One region of the Actinomyces sp. oral taxon 180 str. F0310 genome, then DNA from elsewhere that is predicted to be linked to it. Evidence: riboswitches for the same ligand, from Rfam matches in the RefSeq annotation. Region 1 holds a riboswitch; the other holds the start of a gene.
What was found. A riboswitch is a leader RNA that binds a small molecule or an ion and turns the genes downstream of it on or off. The one in region 1 is predicted to bind thiamine pyrophosphate.
Positions count from the first base shown of each region.

Region 1 (3,406 bases):
GATGAGCGCTGGAAGGGGCGTTCGCGGTGCCCACTGCTCGATGTCCACCAGCGCGGCGCTCGCCCCAGCGGAACGCACGGACGCCGATTCAGAGGCCAGCATGGCCGCATCGGCGGCCAGGAGGTTCGACGCCAACGAAGCGGCATCCAGAGTTGAGAGCTCGCAACGCGGTGTGCGCGCGTCCGCTGCCCCGGCGCGCAGAGCCGTTTGTGCACGGACAAGAAGCTCCCCGGAGACGTCGTAGGCATCGCTCAGCGTGCCCGCGCTCGTCTGCGCCTTGGGGAGAGTCGAGGCGGTGCAATCCCACGTGGCCACCGCCGCCGACAGCTCCGCCGAGGACGACAGGTCCTTCCCCGACGGGGCAAAGACGGGAGTCACCGACGGGGAATCGAAAAGATCGATCGACCAGGTTTGGACGCCCTGTCGGGAGGCCGCGTTGGTACGGTCATTGATCAGGAGTGCCTGGTCCGCTCCGGAATCCAGCGCGATCCCGTAGGCGCGGCTCACAGTCACCGCCGTCGCGTAGCGTCCCAGCGCGGCTGCCGCAAGGGTACGCGCCTGCTCAGAACTCGACCGATGTGGGTCGGAAGCGATCTCCAAGTCTCTCGTTGCGGTCCTGGCCAGCCACGACACGTACGCGGAAACCTCGGTGGGTGCCTCAGACACGGCCGCAGGCGCCGATTCGCCATCGGGGGTGTCTCCACCCCACGGATCCCACAGCCCGCCCAGTGCCTCGAGACGCTCGTCGGAGGAAGCGGCGGCGGCGCGCAGAGCCGACGAACAGGAGGCGCAATCGGTTGCAAGCGACGCCAACTGGGAGGCTCGGGAAGAAGCAGCCGACTCGGTCCGAGCCGCCTGGTCCCTCACGGCCTCGAAACCCGACAGCGAGGGCAGGGAGGAAGCCTGGCAAGCGGACAACGCCACAACCACCGCGCCAACGGCGAAAACGCTCAGCGCGCGGCGTGTGTTCAAAGTCTGTTTCGCGAAACGCACACCCGCATCATCCCACACCCCTGGGTAGGATAGGTAACTGACCCGCGTACGGCAGAAGAAAGACAGGCGCTTATGGCATCGTCCACCTCAGACGTTTCGCTTGAGGAACTCCTCGCACCTATCGTTGAGCAGGCTGGCCTGGAGCTGGAATCGGTGACGCGCTCGCGCTCCGACCACACACCCCTCCTGCGGGTCATCGTTGACGCGCCTATCGGTGCCGGAGGCGTCGACTCGGATGCCCTGGCGAACGTGTCTCGGGCCGTGTCCCGAGCCCTGGACGACGCCGATCCGATCGACGGCGAATACCTGCTTGAGGTGTCCACGCCCGGCGCCGAGCGCGAACTCACCAAGGTCGACCACTGGCTGCGCCAAGTCGGGCGACTCGTTCGCGTGAAGCTGCGTGCCGGCGGACACGTCAGCGGACGCGTCGTCGACGCCGACGAGTCCGGTGCGACCATCGACGTTGACGGCAACGCCACCACCATCGCCTACAGCGACATGCGGAAGGCGCGTTCTCGCGTCGAATTCGGCGCTGGACAATAGGGTAGAAGACGCCGGTCGGCGTCCTTGTCGGCGATGAGGCCGACGCGATGCCGTCTCGCCGACGTTTGATAGCGTCGTCACATTCGTGTATGGTGTGACCCGATGCACGGGAGCCCCGGAGACGAGGGGCTGAGAGGGAGGCGAGCCTCCGACCGACACACCTGATCCGGGTCATACCGGCGTAGGGACGCAGACACTTCTTCCACGAGGGCTCGTGCGCGCACGCGAAAGAGCCGCAGTGAACGAGAAGAACGCGCACCTCGATGTGACGACCAGGGCCTGGCCCGTCATCTCCGATTCCGAGATCGCGGACGTCCTCGGACGCCTCGAACAACCCCTGGCCGGCACCCCACTGACGGTGTCGAATCGCCCCACCACTGCGGGAATCCTCGTCGACGTCGGCCCTCGCACCGTCTTCATCAAACGACACGGCCCTCGCACGCTTCCCGCCGACCACCTGCGAGCGGTCCACGGCTTGGTCGCCCACGTGCGTGACAGGGGGATCCCCACACCGGCCCTCCTACGCTTCGCCGACCACGACACCCTCTGGGAAACACCCGCCGGAACGTGGGAGGTATACGAAGGTGCCCAAGGCGAGGACCGATACCGCGACGCCCCCACCTGGACGGTGCCCCGCACCCTCGACGAGGCCCGCGCCCTGGGAGCCATGACCGCGCGCCTGGCTATCGCCTCGGCCGGCTATCGCGCGAGACGCAACCCCGCGTGCGCCTATCAATCGAGCATGCACCTCTTCGCCTCCGATCCCAGGCGCAACCTGCCCCGATGGCTCGCCGAACGCCCCGGTGTTCGGGCATACCTGGCGCACTCGGGGCGGCGTATCGAAGACCAGTGGGCGCCTCACCTGCAATTCGCGGCCTCCTACGCGGACATAGCACCCAGGCTGCCGGTCGCATGGACCCACGGGGACCTGCACGTTTCCAACGTCTTTTGGGACGGAAACAACCCCTCACAGGTCATCGACTTCGGCCTGGCGGACCGAAACCCGGCCGTCTACGACCTGGCGCTCGCGATCGAACGCAATGCCTTCGAATGGACACGAATCGTCGATGGCGACGAAGACGCCGTACGCGCAGACGTCACGCTGGCACTCATCGAGGGCTACGAAGAGATCCGCCCGCTGAGCCCCGACGAGAGGCGCGGACTCGTCACCATGATGCCCCTCGTCCAAGCCGAAGCGGCACTGAACTGGATCGAGTACCAGTACGGGGCAACCCGTTCCCTCCACGGCGCCGACTGGTGCCTCGACATCTTCTTCGGCGAGCACACCAGGTGGTTCACGCGCCCGAGCGGGCGCGACTACCTGGCGTGGCTCGACGACGCGCTCACCCACGACTGAGAGGACAGACATGAGACGCGCACTCGCGGCATCCGCCGCGCTACTATCCGCCTGCGCCATCCTGACCGGCTGCGCAGGTGCGAGCACAGACGAGCGGGGCGGCTCGGCGAAACAAACCGTCAGCGTGGCCTTGGACTGGACGCCCAACACCAATCACTCGGGGATCTACCTCGCCATGGCCCGCGGCTACTACGACCAAGCCGGAATCGACGTGGAAATCCTGCCCTACTCCGAGGCGGGATCGGGTTCCGTCCTCCTGTCCAAAGGCGCCGACTTCGCCTTCGAAGGCGCCTACTCCGTCATTGGCTCCCGGGCTCGCGGGGACGCCATGACGATGGTCTTCAACCTCCAACAGCAATCGTCGCAAGGAATCGCCGTGCGGGCGGACAATGCCGACATCACGAGGCCGGCCGACCTCGACGGCAAACTCTTCGCCACGTGGGGAGCCTCCGAAGGGGTTGCGAAGGTGCGGGCGATGATCCGCAACGACGGAGGCGAAGGAAACGTGGAGAC
Region 1 covers NZ_GL622194.1:414,121-417,526, reverse strand. Annotated here, with positions in the region: gene HMPREF9006_RS01855 (hypothetical protein) at 1-1,011, opposite strand, end outside; gene rimP (ribosome maturation factor RimP) at 1,066-1,536, shown strand; TPP riboswitch at 1,634-1,741, shown strand; gene HMPREF9006_RS01845 (phosphotransferase enzyme family protein) at 1,775-2,893, shown strand; gene HMPREF9006_RS01840 (ABC transporter substrate-binding protein) at 2,904-3,406, shown strand, end outside.

Region 2 (3,406 bases), 1.2 Mb from region 1:
AGGATGAGCAGCTCGGGGGCGCTGATGAGCGCGGTTGCCACGGAGAGGCGCCGCTTCTCGCCTCCCGACAGGGTCATGGGGTTGGCGCGGGCCAGGGCGGATAGGCCCAGGGCCTCCAGATGTTCCTCGACGAGGGGGCCGATCTCCTCCTCGTTGAGGCCCGCCGCGCGAGGCCCGATCGCGAGCTCGTCGGCGACCGTGGAGGCCAGGAACTGGTACTCGGGCTCCTGAAAGACCATGGAGACACGCCCGAGGAGGCGGCGGCTGGTCCACGCGTGCGGGTCGCCGCGCTCTCCGTCAGCGGTTGCTATCTCGACGGCGCCCGCGATGGGGGGCAGCAGGCCGGCGAGGGTCAGGGCGAACGTCGACTTTCCCGCGCCGTTCGCGCCGACGATGCAGGTCGACACCCCGCGTTCAATCGACACGTCGATCCCGCGGCGCACGGGGGCGGCAGGGTCGTATCCGATCGTCAGATCGTTCGCGCGCGCAATCGTGCGTGCGGCCGCGGACGGCGGGGGCGCCTCCCGATCCCTCGATTCCGGGGAGGGCAGCGGCCCGGCCTGGGCGGCGACGTCATCGCCGGGAAGCCAGATGCCGCAATCGCGCAGCTCCCGACCGCGCTGCTTGAGGACCTCGTCCAGGGGTCCGTCGGCCGCGATCGCACCGTCCGCGACCACGATGACACGATCCACGAGGGATGCCCACACGTCGACCCGGTGTTCGACGACGACCAGGGTCGCGCCCGTGCGCTCCACGACCGACTCGACGGCGCGGCGAACCTCCGCAACGCCCACCGGGTCGAGGTTCGCGGTCGGCTCATCCAAGAGGAGGAGGCCCGGCCCCATCGCCAGGATGGACGCCAGCGCGAGGCGCTGCTTCTGGCCCCCCGACAGCTGCGTCGTCGGATGGTCGAGGGCGACATCCAGGCCGACGGCGTCCAGCGCGTCGCTCACGCGCGGCCAGATGTCGGCGCGAGCCACCCCCAAGTTCTCCATGCCGAAGGCCACGTCGTCGCCGACACGGGCCAGGACCACCTGGGCCTCGGGGTCCTGCATGAGCAGGCCGACGCGTCCGCGCGCACGCTCCGGAGCGACGCCGTCGACGGTGAGCGTGCCGGTGGCCTCGCCCTCCTCGGCGCCCCCCAGGAGCCCGGCCAGGCCCCCCATGAGGGTCGACTTTCCCGACCCGGACGGTCCCAGCACGAGGACGCGCTCGCCGGGCGCAATGTCGAGGTCGACGCCCGATAGCGCGGCCCGCTTGCGCCCCGCGTGACGCCACCCCCAGCCGCGTGCGCGCACGCGCGCGCCCTCCCCGGGCGCGGCCGACGCGTCGAGGGAGGAAAGGCGCTGGGCGGAGGCGTCCACGGCCTCGTCCCCGGGCCGAGTGTCAGACAAGCTCGCGCGTCCCCCGACCGGAGGCAAAGGCATTGAGTGCCCCCGTGGCAGCCAGCGCCCTCGTCAGCGCCCAGGCGAGAACCCCGGCGAGGAAGACGCCGGAGACAACTCCGCACGCCAGGTAGGAGGCGTTGTAGAGGGCGCCCTTGGCGAGGTGCCCGGCGGTGAAAAGCTCGAGGACCCACTCCAGCGCGAAGGACGCAGCGCCGGCACCGGCCACGACCCCCACGTTGTAGCGGCGGTAGGCGACCAGGGCGAAGACGATCTCGGCGCCCAGGCCCTGCGCGATGCCCGAATACAGGGTCTCCACCGCCCACTGGGAGCCCAGCCCCATGGACACGGTGGCGGCGAGCACCTCGACGAAGAAGGCGGCGCCCGGCTTGCGGATGATGTAACCGCCGAGGGTTCCGCCCAGCAGCCAGATACCGGTGAGGAGACCGCCCAGGCCGGGGGCGATGGCCTTGAGGAACTCGTAGCCCGCGTAACCCACCTGGTTCCAGGCGACGAAGATGAGGCCGCACGCGACGCCGAGGACGGCGGCGGTGACGATGTCGATAACCCTCCAGCGGAAGGAGGTGGTGGTAGCCATGCGAATGTCGTTCCCTTCGTGTTGCACAGCGGCCACGAGGAAAGAGCCTTCCTACGCCGGTACGACCCGGATCAGGTTCTACGGTCGGGGCCTATCCCCTCTCAGCTCCCGCGGAGCTCCCGTGGCACGAACGCGAGCATAGTCACTCGCCATGTGTTCCGCTACTCATGCAGGTGAGGGCCGGTATGGGGACCCTCGCCCGTGCCGCCGTCGCCGAGAATACCGCGGGATGCGCGACGCAGGAGGTAGTGACGATTCGCGAACGCCGCGCCGACGATGAAGACAATCCAGATGATGGAGTAGATCAGGCCGGGCCGGGTGTCGTCCCAGGCCGCCAGGATGACGCCCATGGCTCCCATGAAGGCCAGGACCACCCAGGCGCTCAGCGCGCCGCCGGGTGCCTTGAAGTGCGACGTCGCGTGCAGCTGGGGACGCTTGCGCAGGTACACCAGATAGGACACGACGATGACGACCCACACGCCCATGAAGAGGGTGGCGGACACGGAAGTCACCAGGGTGAAGGCCCCCGAGATCGATCCGCCCATCCCCATGATGACGATGCCCGACAGGAGGCACACGCAGGACAGGAACAGGGCGTTGAGGGGGACGTGATGCTTGGACAGACGCGAGAACACGCCCGGGGCCTGCTCCTGGCGGGCAAGGCCGTAGAGCATGCGCGAGGTCGAATAGATGCCCGAGTTCGCGCTGGAGGCCGCCGAGGACAGCACCACCAGGTTCACGATCGTCGCGGCGGCGCCGAGGCCGGTCAGGGAGAACATCGTGACGAAGGGGGAGGACTCGGGACTCACCTGGTCCCAGGGGGTCACCATCATGATCGCGGCCAGGGCGGCGACGTAGAAGAGCATGATGCGCACGGGAATCGAGTTGACGGCCTTGGGGAGCGTGCGGTCCGGGTCGTCGGTCTCGGCGACCGTGGTGCCCACCATCTCGATCCCGATGAAGGCGAAGAGGGCGATCTGGAAGCCTCCGAGGAATCCCGTGAAACCCTGGGGGAAGAACCCGCCGTGGGACCACAGGTTCGAGACGGCCGCGCTGGTGCCCGCCTCGTCAACGGTGCCCATGGCGACCATCGTGAAGCCGACAATCACGAGGGCGACAATGGCGACGATCTTGATGAGGGCGAACCAGAACTCCGTCTCCCCGAAGGCCTTGACGGTCATCGCGTTGAGGCCAAAGAGGAGCAGCGTCGTGGCGCAGATGGGGATCCAGGCGGGCAGGTGCGGCCACCAGAAGCGCGCGTAGCCCGTGATCGCGACCATGTCGGCGACGCCGGTGACGACCCAGCACGCCCAGTACGTCCACCCCGTGACGAACCCCGCCCACGGGCCGATCAGGTCGCGCGCGATGTCCGCGAAGGTCGCGTACTTGCGGTCGGAGAGCAGGAGCTCGCCGAGGGTGCGCA
Region 2 covers NZ_GL622194.1:1,647,274-1,650,679, reverse strand. Annotated here, with positions in the region: gene HMPREF9006_RS07015 (ATP-binding cassette domain-containing protein) at 1-1,427, opposite strand, end outside; gene HMPREF9006_RS07010 (ECF transporter S component) at 1,387-1,983, opposite strand; TPP riboswitch at 2,015-2,116, opposite strand; gene HMPREF9006_RS07005 (amino acid permease) at 2,145-3,406, opposite strand, start outside.
Region 2: another riboswitch for thiamine pyrophosphate. It lies ahead of HMPREF9006_RS07010 (ECF transporter S component); the one in region 1 lies ahead of HMPREF9006_RS01845 (phosphotransferase enzyme family protein).